2 regions of the Martelella mediterranea DSM 17316 genome follow, and region 1 is predicted to be linked to the other one. Evidence: predicted binding sites of a transcription regulator. Region 1 holds the regulator's gene; the other holds the start of a gene.
What was found. Region 1 encodes LexA, which represses DNA repair genes until DNA is damaged. Its sites were predicted from a motif close to TGTTCNNNNTGTGTTCNG; they were not measured.

Region 1 (9,806 bases):
GTCATGCCGGCGGGCTTGTTGTCGCTCATCGCCATGCCGCTCAACCTTCACGCGCCGTTTCTGTTCGTCATGGGCTGGGGGCTTGATTGGGTGATGCGGGCGGCGACATGGGTCGACGGCCTCGGCGGCGCGTTTACCACTGGTCGCGCTCCGGAGGGATTTCTGCTGTTGTTCCTGGCCGGCTTCCTGCCGCTCGTGCTGTTGCGCACGCGGCTGCGGCTTCTCGGCGTGATCCCAATGGCGGTTTCCGTTGCACTGATTTCATGGCCGCGCGAGCCTTCGCCGTCGCAAATCCTGGTGGCGGATGATGGCAACCTCGTCGCATTCGTCACCGGCGATGTCGCGGCGCTCACAACGAAGCGGCCACCATCCTTCGTGTTCGAGCAATGGGAAACGGCGCTTGCGCTCGCAGAGACGCTGCCGCCTGTGGAAGAAAGCGCGCTGGTGCTGGATGAGGAGGATCGCTTCGCGCGGCTGGAAGCAGCGGATATGGCGAGCGCCGCGCGGGCGCTCCGCGATACGATCACCGAAGCAGGTCGAACGCCCGGCATCTTCCACTGCAAGAAGGATGCATGGTGCTACGGGCTCTTCATGGAACTCAGGCTCATGACGGTCGACCGGCCGGCCTTTGCCGGCCTTGCCTGCGACAATGCCGATATCGTCGTTAGCCGCTACCGCCCCGGTTTCCAGATCTGCCGCTCCGGCGCATACCTCGTCACGCCGGCGATGCGCCGCCAGCACGGCGCCTTCCAATTCACGCTGCCGCCGACTGCCAGTCGAACTAGGGACGATGGCGACATACGGCGCTCGGTTGCGGAGCCGGACAGGGGTGAGGCAATCGTTCAGCAAGCAAGCAATGCCAATCCGCTGAGAGTAGGCAAAGCGGACGCCGCAGCTCCGCCGTCCACGCCATCACAATCGCCCTGCGGCCCCATGACACTCTCAATCAGCACGTCGGTCAGAGCGCTCACGCGCCCGTGGAACAGGCACCGGCTCTATGACTGGCGCTCCGGCGAATACCTGCCGGTCATCGCGGTTCCTGAGACCCTGACCTTCAGTGGTAACGGCGGATCAGGCCGACCAGCTTGCCCTGCACCTTGACCTGGTTGGCGGCGAAAATGCGGGTCTCGTAAGCGGGGTTGGCCGCTTCCAGCGCGATCGACGCGCCCTTGCGGCGGAACCGCTTCAGCGTCGCCTCCTCGTCATTGACGAGCGCCACGACGATATCGCCGGGCGAGGCGGTGGAGATATTGCGGATGATCACGGTGTCGCCGTCGAAAATCCCGGCCTCGATCATCGAATCGCCTTGCACCTCCAGCGCGTAATGTTCGCCCGCGCCCAGCATTTCCGCCGGCACGATGATCTGATGGGTGTTTTCCTGGATCGCCGAAATCGGCACGCCGGCGGCAATCCGACCCATGACCGGAATACCGGTCGAGCCGCCGTCATTGGCGCTGGCCGGCGCCTTTGGCTCTTCCTGTTTCTTGCCGAGCGAGCCCTCGATCACGCTTGGCGAAAAGCCCCGGCGCGGCTGCTGGCCGATGACGCTGTCCGGCATGCGCAGGATTTCAAGCGCCCGCGCGCGGTTGGGGAGCCGGCGGATGAAGCCGCGTTCCTCCAGCGCGGTGATCAACCGGTGAATGCCGGATTTCGACGCGAGGTCCAGCGCTTCCTTCATTTCGTCGAAGGATGGCGGAATACCGGTCTCTTTCATCCGTTCGTGAATGAAATACAGCAATTCCTGTTGTTTGCGTGTCAGCATTTCCTGCCCCTGGCCCTTCGAAACAAATCCAGAACGAATATACATGTTCTCACTGTGTTCCGCAAGTCCGCCCCCAGGCCCGGCAATCAAGGGGTTTCGCACCGCCGATGCGGGTCGGGCGCCGAATCGACAAACCGGCAGGCCAGTCTCGTCTCAAAAGCCATTCCATGCCGAAAGCCGTCCAGTTGGCAGCCTGAGCGCGTGCCGGGCGGCTTGCCAATTCATGTGTCGTGGGCGATAAACCGGCGAGCGTGACCGGGCCACTGGATCGATCTGGAGTGAAACATGAAAATCGCGGTTGCCGGTATCGGCTATGTCGGGCTTTCGAACGCGGTCCTGCTGGCGCAGAACCACGAGGTGGTGGCGATCGATATCGATCCGGGGCGGGTGGATGGGCTGAATGCCGGCAGGAGTCCGATCGTTGACAGTGAGATCGAACGCTATCTGGCGGAAAAGCCGCTGCGGCTGAAGGCGACGACCGAAGCGGCGGCCGCCTATCGCGATGCCGATTTCGTGATCGTCGCCACGCCGACCAATTACGATCCCGAGACCAATCACTTCGACACCTCGTCGGTGACCAGGGTTATAAGTGATGTGCTGGCCTCGGGCAGCGCCGCGACGATCATCATCAAATCCACCGTGCCGGTGGGCTTTACCGACCGCACGCGGCTTGCCTTTCAAAGCGACCGCATCATCTTCTCCCCGGAATTCCTGCGCGAGGGGCGGGCGCTTTTCGACAACCTCAATCCTTCGCGCATCGTCATCGGCGAGCGTTCCGCCCGGGCGGAGACCTTTGTCGGCCTTCTGGTCGAGGGCGCGCTGAAGAAGGATGTTCCGGTGCTCTACACCGGGGAGTCGGAGGCCGAGGCGATCAAGCTGTTCGCCAACACCTATCTCGCCATGCGCGTCGCCTATTTCAACGAACTCGACAGCTATGCCGTCACCCACGGCATGGATTCGCGGCAGATCATCGAGGGCATCGGCCTCGATCCGCGCATCGGCGACCATTACAACAACCCATCCTTCGGCTATGGCGGCTACTGCCTTCCCAAGGACACAAGGCAGCTTCTGGCCAATTATTCGGAGGTGCCGCAGAACCTGATTCGCGCCATCGTCGACGCCAATACCACCCGCAAGGACTTCATCGCCGAACGCATCATCGCGCTGAAGCCGAAGTCGGTCGGCATCTACCGGCTGGTGATGAAGGCGGGTTCCGACAATTTCCGCCAATCCTCCGTTCAGGGCATCATGAAGCGGATCAAGGCCAAGGGCATACCGGTCACCGTCTACGAACCGGCGCTGAAGGACGCTTCCTTCTTCAATTCGCCTGTGAGCAGGGATCTGGACGCTTTCAAGAACAATGCCGACCTGATCGTTGCGAACAGAATGACCGATGAAATCCGCGATGTCGCCGAAAAGGTCTTCACCCGCGACCTTTTCGGCGCCGACTGATCGGCCGCAACCGCGTCACGAGAAACCCGAACCGGCGACCATCAATCTGCGGCTCTCCGGCGCCGACGTAACATCGCCGCCGGCGTTTTCCTGTCCGGTTTCGCTCGCAAGAGCATCCACATGTCTACCGCTTCCGCGCTATCAATTTTTGTCAGTCTGCCGTGTTGACGCGTTTATTACTAACTGGTAGGTAATGAGCAAGTTCAGGGAGGAATTCTATGGCTGATACCAATCGTATCGGGATCATCATGCACGGCGTCACCGGCCGCATGGGAATGAACCAGCATCTTATCCGCTCGGTGCTCGCGATCCGTGATCAGGGCGGTCTGCGTTTGAGTGACGGCTCGCTTGTGATGCCGGACCCGATCATCGTCGGCCGCAATGCCGCCAAGATCGAGGAACTGGCGAAGCGCCACGGCGTTGAGCGCGTCACCACCGATCTCGATGCGGCGCTTGCCGACCCTTACAATGTCATCTTCTTCGATGCCGCCTCCACCAAGCTGCGCCCGACGTTGCTGAAAAAGGCGATCGATGCCGGCAAGCATGTCTATTCCGAAAAGCCGGTCTCCGAGGGTCTGGAAGAGGCCGTCGAGATCGCGCGCTATGCCAAGGAAAAGGGCGTCAAGAACGGCATCGTTCACGACAAGCTCGATCTGCCGGGCCTCGTCAAGCTGAAGCGCCTGCGCGACAATGGCTTCTTCGGCAAGATCCTGTCGGTGAAGGGCGAATTCGGCTACTGGGTGTTTACCGGCGAGGACCAGCCGGCGCAGCGTCCGAGCTGGAACTACCGCGCCGAGGATGGCGGCGGCATGGTTTCCGACATGCTCTGCCATTGGCGCTACGTGCTGGATAATGTCGTCGCCCCGGTCAAGTCGGTCTCCTGCACCACCGCGACCCATATCCCGGCCCGCATTGATGAACAGGGCAGGGAATACAAGGCAACCGCCGATGACGCTGCCTATGCGACCTTCATGCTGGAAGGCGATATCGTCGCGCATATCAATTCAAGCTGGTGCACCCGCGTTCGCCGCGACGATCTCGTAACCTTCCAGATCGACGGCACCCACGGCTCCGCCGTTGCCGGGTTGCACAAGTGCTACAGTCAGCACCGCGCCAATACGCCGAAGCCGGTGTGGAACCCCGACGAACCGCAGAAGATGAACTTCTTCGAGGACTGGCAGGACGTGCCGGACAACACCGTCTTCGACAACGGCTTCAAGGTGCAGTGGGAGCAGTTCCTGCGCCATGTCCTGGAAGACGGTCCCTGGGCCTATACGCTGACCGAGGGCGCCAAGGGCGTGCAGCTTGCGGAGGCCGGATATAAAAGCGCCCGCGAACGCCGTTGGGTCGACCTCGAAGATCTGGGAATCTGATCATGAGCGCTATCAAGCTTCCGACCGCTTCCGGCGGCATCGAGACCTTCTCCTTTTCCGGCGCCGGCGTGACGCCGGACAGGGGCCCGTGGAACCGCAAGGTGTTCGCCGCCGCCCATGTCGTGGTCGATCCGCTCGCCGACAACAATCCGTGGTCGGACTGCAATGTCGACTGGGACAAGACGATGGCATTTCGCCGCCATCTCTGGTCGCTCGGCTTTGGCGTGGCGGAAGCCATGGACACCGCCCAGCGCGGCATGGGCATGGACTGGCCGACCTCTCTGGAGCTGATCCAGCGTTCCGTGAAGGAAGCGAAAGCCGGCGGTCATTCGATTGCTTGCGGCGCGGGCACCGACCACCTTGATCCGGCGGATGCCAAGACCATCGACGACGTGATCGCGGCTTACGAAATGCAGTGCGAGGCGGTGGAGGCCACCGGCGGTCAGGTGATCCTGATGGCGTCGCGCGCGCTCTGCAAGGTCGCGAACAGCGCTGACGATTACGCCCGCGTCTATGGCCGCATCCTTTCCGGCCTGAAGCAGCCGGCCGTGCTGCACTGGCTCGGCGAGATGTTCGACCCGGCGCTTCAAGGCTACTGGGCGAGCGCCGACCACATGGCGGCGATGGATACCTGCCTCAAGATCATCGAGGACAATGCCGACAAGGTCGACGGCATCAAGATTTCGCTGCTTTCGGCCGAAAAGGAAATCGCCATGCGCCGCCGCCTGCCGGATGGTGTGAAAATGTATACCGGCGACGACTTCAACTATCCGGAGCTGATCGCCGGCGACGATCACGGCTATAGCCATGCTTTGCTTGGCATCTTCGATCCGATCGCGCCGGTTGCCGCGACCGGGCTTGCGGCGTTGGCGAAAGGTGACATGCAGCGCTGGGGCGCGGTGATGGAGCCGACCGTGCCGCTGTCGCGCCACATCTTCAAGGCGCCGACGCGCTACTACAAGACCGGCGTCGTCTTCCTCGCCTATCTGATGGGCCATCAGGACCATTTCACCATGCTCGGCGGCCAGCAGAGCGCCCGCTCGGCGCAGCACCTGGCCGAGATCGTGCGCCTTGCCGATGCGGCGGGGTTGATCGCGGATACCGAGATGGCCGCAGCCCGCACCGCGCGGGTGATGGCCACCCACGGCATCGGGGTCTGACGGCATGGCGGTGATCACCCCCGAAAGGCTTTCGCTGAACACAGCGACCACGCGGGCGCAATGGAAGCTCGATCAGGCGATCGAAGGCTGCGCCCGCCACGGGTTCGGCGGCCTGTCGCCATGGCGCGATCAGCTGCAGGCGCTCGGTGCGGAGAAGGCCGCCCGCCAGATCCGCGATGCCGGGCTTGCCGTTTCCGGCCTTTGCCGCGGCGGATGGTATACGGCCGAAGGCGCGCTGACGGACGCCGTTCTGGAGGACAATCGCCTTGCCGTGGACGAGGCCGCCACCATCGGCGCCGAATGCCTCGTCATGGTGGTCGGAGGTCTGCCCAAGGGAAGCCGCGATCTCGACGGCGCCCGCGCCATGATCGAGGAAGGGCTGGCCAAAACGCTCGACTATGCCCGCACTGTCGGGGTGAAGATCGCCATCGAGCCGCTGCATCCGATGTATGCGGCCGACCGGGCAGCGGTGAACACCATGGCGCAGGCGCTCGACATCTGTGACCGGCTCGGTGACGGCATCGGCGTTGCCGCCGACGTCTACCACATCTGGTGGGACCCCGAGGTGAAAGCCCAGATCGCCCGCGCGGGGAAGGCGCGGCTGATGGCGTTTCACCTTTGCGACTGGCTGGTGCCGACCACCGACATGCTGAACGACCGCGGCATGATGGGCGATGGCGTCATCGATATCCCGGACCTTCGCGCAGCCGTGGAGGCCGAGGGCTTTTCCGGATTGAACGAGGTTGAGATTTTTTCAGCGGAGAACTGGTGGAAGCGCGATCCGGACGCGGTGATGCAGGTCATCATCGAACGCGCAGCCGGCTGCTGCTGAGTTTGAATTACCTGCTTGCGCAGGCAGGCGGCCGGTAGGCCAGGGAAGAGCGAGAGGAGCGCTTCCCTGGCGGATCGGCCGGAAACTGCGGAGCCCGGTCACTTGACATGAGGTCAGGTGCCCGTAACCTACTATCCAGTAGTCAAGGGAGGAGACTATCATGTCCATGCTTTCGAAACTGGCTGTTTCCGCAGCCGCAATCGCCATGTTCGCCGCCGGCGCGGCCACCGCCCAAACCTGGCAGCCCGACCGGCCGATCAACATCATCGTGCCGTGGTCGGCGGGCGGTTCGACCGACCAAGTCACCCGCGTCGTTGCTCCGATCCTTGCCGAAGCGCTCGGCACGGAAGTCGTTGTGGTCAACCAGCCGGGCGCATCCGGATCGATCGGCACCAAGGCGGCGATGGACGCCCCGCGTGACGGTTATACCTGGACCGCGAACGCGATCGCCAACAACGCCACCTATGCCGTTTCCGGCCTGCTCGAAGAGTCCAACATCGACGATTACCGGATCTACCTCCACGTCGCCAATGCGCCGCTGATCTCGGTGAACGCCGATGCGCCCTACAAGGATTTCGCCGAACTGATGGAGGCGATGAAAACCGGCGATGTGACCGTCGGGACCGCCGGCGTCACCTCGTCCGGCGGTACGGCCTTTGCCACGCTACAGGATGCGATGGGCGGCAACTTGTCTGCCCGCATGGTCGCCTATGACGGCGGCAATCCGGCCGTTATCGCCGCGGCTTCCGGCGAGGTCGACATGACGACCCAGCTTGCCGTGGAGCAGACCGAAATGATCAAGGCCGGCCGCCTGCGCCCGCTCGCCGTGCTCTCCGACACGCCGCTCGAAATCGAAGGCATCGACCCGGTTCCGCCGGTCACCGAATGGCTCGATATCGATGTCGCCCCGGACTATTTCGGCGTCTTCATCCCGAAGGGCGCGCCGCAGGAGGTCTATGACACGGTCGACCAGGTCTGGGCCGACAAGGTAATGAACTCCGAGGCGTTGAAGAAATATGCCAATGAGCGCGGCGCGAGCTTTGCGCCGAGCTATGGCGACGAGGCCCGCGCCCGCGCCATTCCGGTTGCGACCAACGAGGCCTGTGCCTTGAAGGCCCGCGGCGAGGCGGTCAAGGACCCGTCCGAAGTCGGCCTGACCTGCCCGGAATAAGGGTGGCTTAGGAGCAATACCCGATCTTCCCCTTGAGGGGGAGAGCAATCGCAGATGGCCTTCGGTCTCGCTCCCAATATTCTCTCCCGCTTGCGGGAGAGATGCCCCGAAAGGGGCAGCGAGGGTGATGCAGCATTTCCGTTCGTGAGGGCGTCCGTAAGGATAAGTTCCCCCCTCACTGTCGCTTTCGCGACATCTCTCCCCTCCGGGGCGAGAAGATTGGGGGGCTGTGCGGAGGGAGCAATCCGGCCTCGCGAAACGTCAAAACAAACCGGGGCGGCGGTGCCGCCGCCTCATCCCGTTTCCTCGGAGGCTTCATGCTGAAAATCCGCTCCGTCGACATTGCCGTCTCGACCATCCTGCTCGCCGTCGGGATCGCCCAGCTTATTGGTGGCTACACCATGGACCGGCTGGAAGTCCGGCACATTCCGCCGGCAAGCTTCCCGGGCCTGTTGCCGATCGTGCTTGGCATCGCCATGACCATCGTGGCCGGTCTTCAGCTCATCGGCCTCCTGCGCAGCCGGGATGGCGACGACGAACGCCGGGCGAGCGGCATGGTGACCCGCGAGGAACTGGTGCGGCTTTCCGGGCTCATTGCCCTTTGCGCGATTTACGCGATCGTGCTGGTGGGGCGCGTGCATTTCTGGGTGGCGAGCAGCCTGTTCGTCGCCACCTTCATGCTCGTCTTCGAGCTCTCGCCCGGCATGCCGCGGCGCGCCATGATCATCACCATCCTTCGCGCGCTGGTGATTGCGATCCTTTTCGGCGGCGCTGTGTCATACCTTTTTGAAGATCTTTTCCTGGTGCGCCTGCCATGACCCCTGTCATCGACGCGCTCTCAAGCGCCTTTGCCGAACTCACAACGCCGATGATGCTGTTCAATGTCGCTTGGGCGACGCTGCTCGGCATCTTCGTCGGCGCGCTGCCCGGCCTGACGGCGACCATGGGCGTGGCGCTCCTGACGACGCTCACCTATTCGCTCGACCGCAACACCGCGATCATGGTGCTGATCTGCATGTATGTCGGCGCGATCTACGGCGGCTCGCGCAGCGCCATCCTGCTCAATATTCCGGGAACGCCGGCGAGCGCCGCCACCGCGCTCGACGGCTTTCCGCTGGTGCGCAAGGGCAAGGGCTCGCTCGCCATGGCAATCGCCACGCTCGGCTCAATGCTCGGCACGCTGGTCGGCATCGCCATGCTGGTGCTGATCGCGCCGCCGCTGGCGGAAGCCGCCTTCGGCTTCGGCTCCTATGAGTTCTTCTGGCTGGCGCTGTTCGGCATCATCATCTCCGGCCAGCTCACCCATTCCGGCGAACCGCTGAAGGGCTATATGGCCGGTCTGATCGGGCTCTCGGTCGCGATGATCGGCTCGGAAGGAATTCATTCCTATGTCCGCTTCAATTTCGGCGTCCAGCAGATGAATGGCGGGATCGAACTGATTCCGGCCATGGTCGGCGCGTTCGGGTTTGCCGAAGTGCTGTTCGCGATGACGCTGCCCGCGGCCGAACTCGCCCGCAGCAAATCCGTGCCCGCGCCGCTGAAGGAGCTGTTCTCCAGCGTCTGGCGCTACAAGCGCACGGTGCTGGAATCCGGCATCATCGGCACGTTGGTCGGCATCATTCCGGGTGTGGGCGAGGATATCGGCGCCTGGGGCTCCTATGCCGCGGCCAAGCGCCATTCGAAGGAGCGCGACGAATTCGGCAAGGGCAGCCAGGAAGGGCTGATCGCGGCTGAAACCGGCAATTCCGCGGTGGTGCCCGGCTCGTTGATCCCGACACTGACGCTCGGCGTGCCGGGTTCGGCATCGGCCGCCGTGCTGATCGCGGCGCTGTTCCTGCATGGCGTGCGCCCCGGCCCGATGATCATGTTTGACCAGCCCGACATGATCTACACCATCGCCGTGATGCTGATCTTCGCCACCATCGCCATGGGCGTGTTCGGCATGGCGCTGACGCCGCTCTTCGTCAGGGTGCTTCAGATCCCCCGCACGATCCTGATGCCGATGGTGTTCACGCTCTGCGTCATCGGCCCCTATGCGCTGTCCCAGCGGATTTTC
Region 2 (9,806 bases), 520 kb from region 1:
ATCCAGCTGCAATCGCCGATCTGGCAACGATCGGCCGCCATGGTGAGATATGCAAGACCGAGCACCGGCTGGCCTTCGTTGAAGATCAGGTCGCCGAAAACGGCCATCGCACTGATATTGCCGTTCTTTCTGGCGAGGTTCAGCCATTTCTTGGCGAGGCGCACATTCTTCGCGCCGCCCTCGCCATTCAGGATCATCTGGGCGAGTTGAAACTGCGCCTCGGGATTGCCGAAGACGGAAGCGGCCTGAAAGTAAAGTTGACGGGCCTGCGCCAGGTCCTTCTCCACCGGCGTATCCGGAATGCCGGCCTTGTAGTAGCCGGCAAGCGCGAGAAGCGCATTGACATAAAATCCGGTATCGGGCGAGCCGGGTTCGACATCGTGGTTGACGATCTCCGCATAGGCCTTGAAGGCCTCATAGTCGTTTTCCGGCACGCCATCACCGAACGCATACATATTCGCGAGTGCCCAGCGCGAGCCGGTATGGCCCTTCTCGGCCGCATAGCGATAGGCTTCGACCGCCTTTTGCTTGTCGCCGTTCTTGTAGGCCTTGAAGCCGAAGCGGAAGAGATCGAAACGCCCGGAATCCTTGGGTATGTCATTGGAGATATCAAAGGCCGATACCGGCGCGCTGGCCATGACGAACAAGCCCGCCGCCACCACATACACGCCTGTCTGTCTCAGAATTGCCTTCATCATCAAACGATTTCACCACGTTGTCGAGGGCGCAAAGATCTTGTCGGATAAAACCGCGATCGCACGTCCGGCGGACTGCTGCGCGCTCTGTCCCCTTTCACATGCCCCGTGTTTGTGGCGGGAAATAGACGCTAACGCCGAGATCGTTTGTACGAGAGAACTGAAACAATTGCTGTGACAGAAGAGCCACAGTCATCGGATTCATTGGAAAGCGTTAACATGCCGATGATGCGGGAAGGCCTCGGCTCTCCCGCCAAGCGCACCGACCCGCGCTCCAGGCGAGGTCTCGGACAAACGCTGCCCGTTCACCTCCAGATCCCGTGTGGAACCATCGCCCCAATTGCCTTGCTCTATTGCGGAAGTCGCTTCGCCATACTACACATCGCTCACCGCTTCGCCGATTGCGGGGAAGCGATGCAGGTTGCGGCTTAACTTCGCCAAAACGCACCCGGAAAGGTCGATACCCCTTCTCCGACGCGACCAGGCGGAAGTCGAGCCATTCCCGTGTTCGGGAAGACCTGTTGCGGGCGTGGCGAAACTGGTAGACGCAAGGGACTTAAAATCCCTCGACCGGATGGTCATGCGGGTTCGACCCCCGCCGTCCGCACCAGCCTATCGGAGAACAGCAACCAGGCGCTCAGTCGACGCTTCCAGCGGTGCACAGTCGGACCGAAAAAGCGGCGAATCATATCCAGATCAGCTCGGCGTTTTACAGCAATACCGCCCATCCCAGAGAACGAGCGCCTGGTCGCCGAAATACTGCAGAGCTGAATGAACTCCGCGTCAGCCATTGCGCCTCATTGACGTCCGCAGACAAAGCAGGTGCCGACTTCCGCAATCGAGGCCATCCGGACAATCGGCAAGGAGACCCGGCTCGCCGGCCGCAAAACACAGAGAACGTCACCGCTCTTCTGCACAACGAAAAAGCCCGACCAGACGGCCGGGCTTTTCCTGATATCTAGAGGCGTCTTCTTAGAAGTCGCGCTGCAGACGGAACCAACCAGCCCAGTAATCATCAGCATAGTACTGATCAGGCGTGTCGGTGTAACGAACGTTGAGCTTGGCGCTCAGACCTTCAACGATGGTGTAGTCGAAGAGTACGCCAGCGGACCAGAAGTCCTCGTTGTCGGCACCCGGAATGTTAGCCGAGGTCCACTGAACAGCAGGCGTCATCGCGAAGTTGTCGCTTACGTTCAGCTTGTAACCGGCGGCCAGAGCCCACTCGGCATATACGCCCGGAATAACGGTCGGGGTCGCCAGCGAGTAATCCTGGAAGTCGTTGGCGCCGTAGGTAACGGCATAAGCGTTCCAGCCGGTTGCATAGATAGCACCGAGGTCAAGAGCGCCCGGGCCAAGCGCCAGCGAGGCCATAGCGCGGAAAGCAGCTTCTTCGTTGTAGGTGTCGTAACCGACATCGAGCTTGGCGCCAACACCGCCAGCCTGGAAGCCGATACGGCCCGAAACGCCGAGATGCGGTACATTGTCGCCGCTATTCATCAGGCCGATCATCGAGGGCGTAAGAGCGTCGAGCGAGATGCCGCCTACGAAACCGTCGCCGGTGTAAACGTAACGGACCGAGTTGAACTTGGTCTGGCCGTTCAGGTCATCGATCTCGCCGAGAAGGCCCTGATCCCAATAGCTGTTGAAGTAACCAGCCTGAAACCCGCCAAGAGCGAGGTAGGTCTCGTCGAGGTAGGTATCGGTGGAAGCGTCATCCGAATAATATTCGGAGTTCAGCGAGATGAAACCGGTCAGAACACCGAGTTCGGTTTCGGTCTTCGAAGAGATGTCGATATGGCCGCGAGTCCATACGTTCCAGCTATCCGGCGAATTCGCACCGGTCTGAGCGTCAATCTGGAAACGGATGTAACCACCGATATCGAGGCAGGTTTCAGTACCCGGGATGTAGAAGTAGCCGGCACCAAAGGCGTCGCAGATTTCTACATAGTTGGCAGCTACAGGCTCGATGACCACAACCGGGTCGGCAGCCTGGGCGCCGGAAGCTGCCGCGACTGCTGCAGCGGAGCCGAGAAGAAGGCTCTTCACGTTCATAATGACCTCCAAAAGGTTTTAAAGCGGAATGGGTTTATCGCCTGAGCGTTCCCTGCCCCATTCCGGGTTTCAAGAAGATCGGGCTGTCTAGACCCTCGCTTCTGACTATGAACATACAAGACCGCCGCCCGATCGCAATCATCAATCGCCCGCATAGCCGCCGCCGAGGCTTCCTTACCGGCTTGCTGTTGCCGATACGCAACAAGTTGGGGTCGTGGGAGGCCCAAACCTTTACAAAAGGTAAAGAAAACAAGCATCAACAGAGCGGTTCCATCCAGCCACGGCAAGCAGAACGCGACAAAAACGCCGCATATTCTGCGACTTCGACGTGCAAACGCGCCCAATAGCCGCCAAAAACGAAGCGGACTCCGGTACTCGACCGCTGCAGAAACGAATCGAACCCCCTCCCTACTCCCGACGATGGCTAAACGAGTTCGACGTCGACCACGCCCGATACCGCGCGCATGGCTGACGCCACTTCCGGGGAGAGCCTGTATTTACCCGGAAGCTCGACCTCCACTTCGCGCAGCCCCTCGTTCTGGATGACCACGAAGGACACGATCCCGTCTCCGCTGCTGTTCAGGTGCCGGGACAGCGAGGCCAATGGCGAATCATCGCGCAGGTAGACGCGCATCGCGCTTTGCTGGCGCACCGCCTCTTCCTCGAGCGACTGGACCGTCTGTATCCGCATGCCGATCCCTTCGGGACGGACATCGGCCGCCACGGTGATGACAACGGAGGTTCCCGGTTCCAAGAGGTCGCGGTACTGATAAAGCATCTCGGAGAACAGCACTGCCTCGAACTGGCCGGTCGCATCCGAAAGCGTGATGATGCCCATACGGTTGCCGGTGCGCGTCTTGCGCTCCTGCTTGGCCACCACAGTGCCGGCCAGGCGCCCGCGACCGGAACCATTCTTCACCGAAAGCGAGAAGTCGGCAAAGCTCTGGACGCGCATGCGGGACAATATATCGGCATAGGCGTCAAGCGGATGGGCAGTCTGATAAAAGCCCAGCATCTGGAATTCGCGCATCAGCCGCTCCGAATCCGGCATCGGGGTATAATCCGGTAGCGTGATCTGAGGCAAGTCGCCAGCGCTGCCGAAAATATCTGCCTGTCCGCTCGTCTTGTCGTCCTGGCTGCGTTGCGCCAGACCGATGATGCGATCGAGACCGGCCAGAAGCGCCGCGCGATCTTTGCCAAAGCAATCGAAGGCGCCGGCGCAGATCAAGCTTTCGAGCACCCTCCGGTTGACGAGTTTCGGATCGATCCGCCGCGCGAAATCCTCCAGGCTATCGAACGCCCGGTCCCCTCTGACCGCGACGATGTGATCGACCGCCGCCTCGCCGACGCCCTTGATGGCCGCGAGTGCATAGAAAATCCGTCCTTCGCCCGGCTCAAAATGCCGGAAGCTGGTCTGCACCGAAGGGGCGACGACCTCGATGCCGAGACGCTGCGCATCATGACGGAAATCGTTCAGCTTTTCGGTATTGGCCATGTCCAGCGTCATCGAGGCAGCGAGGAACTCGACCGGATAATGCGCCTTTAAGAAGGCGGTATGATAGGACACGATCGCATAGGCAGCGGCGTGGGACTTGTTGAAGCCGTAATTGGCGAATTTCGCGAGCAGATCGAAAATCTCGTTGGCCCGCTGCTTCTTGACACCCTTCTCAACCGCGCCCTCGACAAACCGGACCCGCTGCTTGTCCATCTGCTCCTTGATCTTCTTACCCATGGCGCGGCGCAGAAGGTCCGCTTCGCCGAGCGAATAGCCCGCCAGCACCTGCGCCACCTGCATCACCTGTTCCTGGTAGATGATCACGCCCTGGGTTTCGGCTAGCAGCGGGTCGATCAGCGGGTGGATCGATTCGATCTCCTCCTCATTATGCTTGCGCGCATTATAGACCGGGATGTTTTCCATAGGTCCGGGACGGTAGAGCGCCACCAGCGCAATCAGATCCTCGATGCGGTCGGGCCGCATGCCGATCAGCGCCTTGCGCATGCCGGCGCTTTCCACCTGGAACACGCCGACCGTCTCGCCGCGCGCCAACATTTCGTAGGATTCGGGATCATCCAGCGGGACGAGCGAGAGATCGACCACTATCCCCTTGCGGGCGATGAAATCGACGGCGGTCTTCAGCACCGTTAACGTCTTCAGCCCCAGGAAGTCGAACTTCACGAGGCCAGCCTGCTCCACCCATTTCATATTGAACTGGGTGACCGGCATGTCTGAGCGCGGATCGCGATACATCGGCACCAGCTGCGACAACGATCGGTCACCGATAACGATGCCCGCCGCATGGGTCGAAGCATGGCGGTAGAGCCCCTCGATCTTCTGTGCAATCGCGAGCAGCCGACCAACAATCGGCTCCTCCTCGGCGGCCTCCTGAAATTTGGGTTCGTCCTCGATCGCCTGGGCGAGCGTCACGGGGTTGGCGGGATTGTTGGGAACGAGTTTGGAAATGCGGTCGACCTGACCATAGGGCATTTCGAGCACGCGCCCGACGTCGCGCAGCGCCGCGCGGGCCTGCAGCGATCCGAAAGTAATGATCTGGGCAACCTGCGCGCGGCCGTATTTCTCTTGCACGTAGCGGATGACTTCCTCGCGCCGGTCCTGACAGAAGTCGATATCGAAGTCCGGCATCGACACGCGTTCGGGATTGAGGAAGCGTTCGAACAGCAGTGAGAAACGCAGTGGATCGACATCCGTGATCGTCAGGGCATAGGCGACCAGCGAACCCGCGCCGGAGCCGCGGCCGGGCCCCACCGGAATATCGCGTTCCTTCGACCATTTGATGAAGTCGGCAACGATCAGGAAGTAGCCCGGAAACTTCATGCCCTCGATCACGCCGAGCTCATAGTCAAGCCGCTCGAAATACTCTTCGCGCGTGTGGCCCGGGCTCAGGCCCACATGGGCGAGCCGCGCCTCCAGACCCTCACGCGCCTGCCGGCGCAATTCTGCGGCCTCCGCCCGCTCCGCTTCTTCGGGATCATCTGAGGCGCCGGTGAAGCGCGGCAGAATGGGCATGCGGGTATCCAGCACGAAGCTGCATCGGCGCGCGATCTCCACCGTGTTCTCGATCGCTTCGGGCAGATCGGCAAACAGAGCCGCCATTTCTTCCTGTGACTTCAGATAGTGATCCGGTGTCAGTCTGAAACGGCGATCGTCGGATACGATGGCATTGTGCGCCACCGCCATCAGCGCATCATGCGCCTCGAAATCATCGCGGCTCGGGAAAAACGCCTCATTGGTCGCAACCAGCGGAAGATCGAGTTCATAAGCGAGAGCGATAACCCGACGCTCGTGCTGGACGTCGAAGTTGCCGTGCCGCTGCACTTCCACGTAGAGCCGGTCGCCAAAAGCGGATTTCAGGAATGCGAGCCTTTCAGCGGCCTTCGCCTCGAAGCCGGAAATAACGGCTTCGTCGATCGGGCCGGTCCGCCCGCCGGTGAGCGCGATCAGTCCGTCCGAATGCGCGCTGAGCCATGACTTCGTTATATATATACTGTCATGCCCCTCTCCGCCGAGATAGGCCTCACTGACAAGATGCATGAGATTGGCATAGCCAGTCGGATCGGCGGCGAGTAGCACGATTGACGATTTCTTCGGCGGCAGATGTCCGCCGCTGCGGCGCTCGCCGTCGCCACCATCCTCCATATCGATCGACAACTGGCAGCCGATGATCGGCTGGAGCCCCTCGCCCACGGCCTTCTGGGAAAACTCCAGCGCGCAGAAGAGATTATTGGTATCGGTCACCGCAATTGCGGGCTGCCTGTCGGCTACGGCGAGCTTCATCACCGTTTTCAGCGGCAGCGCGCCCTCGAGCAGCGAATAGGCCGAGTGAACGCGCAAATGCACGAAACGAACCGCCTGCTCTTTGCCTTCAGCCTGCATCTCGAGATTACTCCTTCATCGCCGCCAAATCAGATACGTCACCTGATTTTGGCAGGCGAGCAACGCCGGTGCAATCGCTCGTCTCGCAATGCACAGAAACCTATAGCGAGCTCACGATCAACGCCATGCTGGCCAGAAACAGGCTGACTGAGAAGAAAGCCGCGATGTCGCGCAGAATATCGGTCATGATTGCCTCCGTTTTGCTTATAGTCCTTTTATGTTCTATTTTTGTTCTCATTTCAAGCCGGTTTATTGCCGACGAAGACGAACCACTGCGCACGAAGAGACTCGAAATCCGGGCAAGCATCTGAAAATATGTACTATATTGATAGAAGTCCGTTCCTGAAAAAAACCTCGACAGAGGCCGCTCTCCGGCACCTTTGTTCAGGTTTCATGCACAATTCGATCCGCCGCGCGAAGGCTCCCGGCGCCGTATTTCGGGTTCGACAAGAGCGAAGACTTCGCCCAAAGCCGTCGGCCGCGAAAGCGCGACAGACGAACCCGATTTTGCCTTTTCAGATAGCCCCGGTCGAAAGCAATCCCAAACTCCATTCGCGACTTGCATCGGGTATAAATTATACTCATAATACCCAGATGCAGAACAAGACCAAGCAGGTCGTCGCCGCTATCGGGCGGTGGCTGGACGACAGGATTGACAGGGCATCGCCGGGCGAAAGGCTTCCGACCGTCCGTCATCTGATGCGCGAATTCGGAACGGCGCAGCGCACCGTGGAGGCGGCGCTGAAGCCGTTTCTCGAGGACGGCCGTCTGATCGCCCGTCCGGGTGCGGGTATCGTCGTCGCCGGCATGCCCGAGGAGAAGGAGCCCGAGAATTATGCCGCGGACCTTCTTATACTCTATCGCAACTCCGACAGCAGGCTGGCGCGGGTGACGCTGCAGGAGGTCGCGACACGGATAAAGTCCGCCGGCTTTTCAGTGCTGCAGCTCGGCTTTTCGAGCGACGCCCAGGCGATCGACGTGCTGGAACGGATCGGGCGGTTCCGAGCCTGCCTCATTCAGGTGAATTTCGAGATTCTGACGGTCGCATTCCTGGCCGCCCTCCACAGGCAGGCCGACCATATCGTCATCGACGGGGTTTCGGCGACCGGCATCGATGTCGACGCCATCGGCACCAATTGGCGCGAGGCGCTGTCGATCGCCTTCCGCACCTTCAGGGAAAGCGGCCACGACAAGATCGCCTTTCTGACATCGGCCCATCATGCCCGCCAGATCGCCATGGCGCGCCGCGAGTTCCACCTGCTCGGCAGCTTCCTTCCCGATCCAGACCAGCGCTTTCTGATCGAGCTGAACGCGCTGCCCGGCAGCTATCAGATCGACGACATTGCCGCGGCCATCGGTCGGCATGCCGATGTCGAGGGGCGGCTTCCGTTCACGGCGTTGATCGCCTGGGGCGTTGTCGAAGGTTTCATTCTGGAACGCGCGCTCGCCAAACTCGGCCTCGAAGCGGGCCGCGACCTCAGCGTCATCATGCTCGGCAGCACGGATTTTCAATCGGAGCATCTCGGCCGATTCGACGTGGTGGGCAACAGCCACGACGAAAAGCTTGCGGTGTTCGAGCGGATCATCCGCGCGCGAATCGCCGACAGGCCGGAGGAGCCGCAGACCCATTATCTCCCCATTTCCTACGTCCGCCATGGTTCGGTGATCGATCTCCACACCGATTGAGTACATCATTTATTGTACGCATAAATATACTCAAATACCATCCAATGCCGATAACGAATACAAGTGCAGAGGCGTTGAATGCTCCAGGAGCCGGTCCAGCAGAAAACCACGGGCGTCGCCATCATCGGCGCCGGCGAGCGCGGCATTTATTATGTCGGCTCGCGCATGGCCGAAATCGCGGCGGAGACCGGCTTTCGCATCATCGGCGTGTTCGACCGGCTGGAAGACCGCGCCGGCTATGCCGCCGACCATCTGAACGGGCTCTACGGCAAGGCGGGCATCCGCCAAGCCGTGCGGATATTTGAAAGCCTGGAAGCCGCCGTCGCGGATCCGGCCGTCGATCTCGTAATCGTCACCACCCATACCAACGCCCATCGCGCGCCGGTCGAGGCGGCGATCGCGGCCGGCAAGCGTGTCTATCTGGACAAGCCTATCTCGGTGACGCTCGATGACGCGGAAGCCATTCAGGCGGCGGAAAGGCGCTCCGGTCAGCCAGTACTGATGGCATTCACCCGACGCTACGAAAAGCCGTGGGTCGAGACGGTGAAGCTTGCCCATTCCGGCCGCATTGGCGATCCACAGATGATCCTTCTGCGCTCGGTCATCCCCTATACCCGCTATCTCCAGCTCTGGCACCGCAAGCAGGCGCTGTCGGGCGGCGCGCTCAACGACAAGTGCTCGCATCATTTCGACGTGCTGAACTGGGTTGCGCGGGCCCGCCCGCTTTCCGTCACGGCCATTGGCGGCCGCAGCAATGTGTTTCCGCCCGACCCGAACGCGCCGGAGCGCTGTTCGCTCTGCGACCGGGACTGTCCCTATCGCCGCCATGAAACGCTGGTTGACCGCTTCGAGGGCGCAGGCGCCATCGCCAATCCGAGTTGGGGCGAGGCGGCGCTGCCGGAGGACCGCAACGATACCTGCGTCTATCGGCCGGGCGCCGACATCGACGACCACGCCATCGTCACCATCCGCTATGAAAACGGCGTGTCGGCCTGTCTGTTCTTCGCCATTTTCGGCCCCTGGGCCGAGGATCAGGAAACGCTGGAAATCGTCGGCTCCTCGGGTCGTATCCGGATGGAGCGTCATTCCGGCGAAATCGATATCGTCGAGGATTACGGCCGCAAGCACGGCACGCTCGGCTTTACCAGCCCGGACCGCAGCTCGACCCATTTTGGCGCCGATCTCGAGCTTGTGCGCACGCTCCGCCGCTTCATGGACGGCGAAAACCCGCCCGTCGGCATCGATGATGGCGTTGCCTCGCTGCGGATCGTTCTGGCGGCGCAGAAATCCATGAAGAATGGCGGCATGCCCGTCGATCCCGAAACCCAGGAGTTTGCGAAATGACCCGCCGTTTCCCCGAACGCCTGACCCCACTTGCCAACCGGCTCGGCCTTCAGCCGCTGTTCGGCGACATCCACAACCACTGCGCCCTCTCTTACGGCCACGGCCGGCTGGAGGACGCGCTGGCCCGCGCCGCCCTG

Region 2: the regulator LexA is predicted to act here: its motif matches at 6,858-6,875, upstream of dnaE (DNA polymerase III subunit alpha).

What each region holds. Positions count from the first base shown of each region.
Region 1 covers NZ_CP020330.1:3,397,883-3,407,688, reverse strand. The annotation lists gene Mame_RS15875 (ComEC/Rec2 family competence protein) at 1-1,101, shown strand, start outside; gene lexA (transcriptional repressor LexA) at 1,055-1,762, opposite strand; gene Mame_RS15865 (nucleotide sugar dehydrogenase) at 2,048-3,214, shown strand; gene Mame_RS15860 (Gfo/Idh/MocA family protein) at 3,433-4,587, shown strand; gene Mame_RS15855 (dihydrodipicolinate synthase family protein) at 4,590-5,747, shown strand; gene Mame_RS15850 (sugar phosphate isomerase/epimerase family protein) at 5,752-6,579, shown strand; gene Mame_RS15845 (tripartite tricarboxylate transporter substrate binding protein) at 6,740-7,750, shown strand; gene Mame_RS15840 (tripartite tricarboxylate transporter TctB family protein) at 8,068-8,568, shown strand; gene Mame_RS15835 (tripartite tricarboxylate transporter permease) at 8,565-9,806, shown strand, end outside.
Region 2 covers NZ_CP020330.1:2,882,638-2,892,443, reverse strand. The annotation lists gene Mame_RS13495 (tetratricopeptide repeat protein) at 1-698, opposite strand, end outside; tRNA gene Mame_RS13485 (tRNA-Leu) at 1,219-1,305, shown strand; gene Mame_RS13475 (porin) at 1,668-2,747, opposite strand; gene dnaE (DNA polymerase III subunit alpha) at 3,172-6,639, opposite strand; gene Mame_RS13465 (GntR family transcriptional regulator) at 7,234-8,325, shown strand; gene Mame_RS13460 (Gfo/Idh/MocA family protein) at 8,404-9,669, shown strand; gene Mame_RS13455 (hypothetical protein) at 9,666-9,806, shown strand, end outside.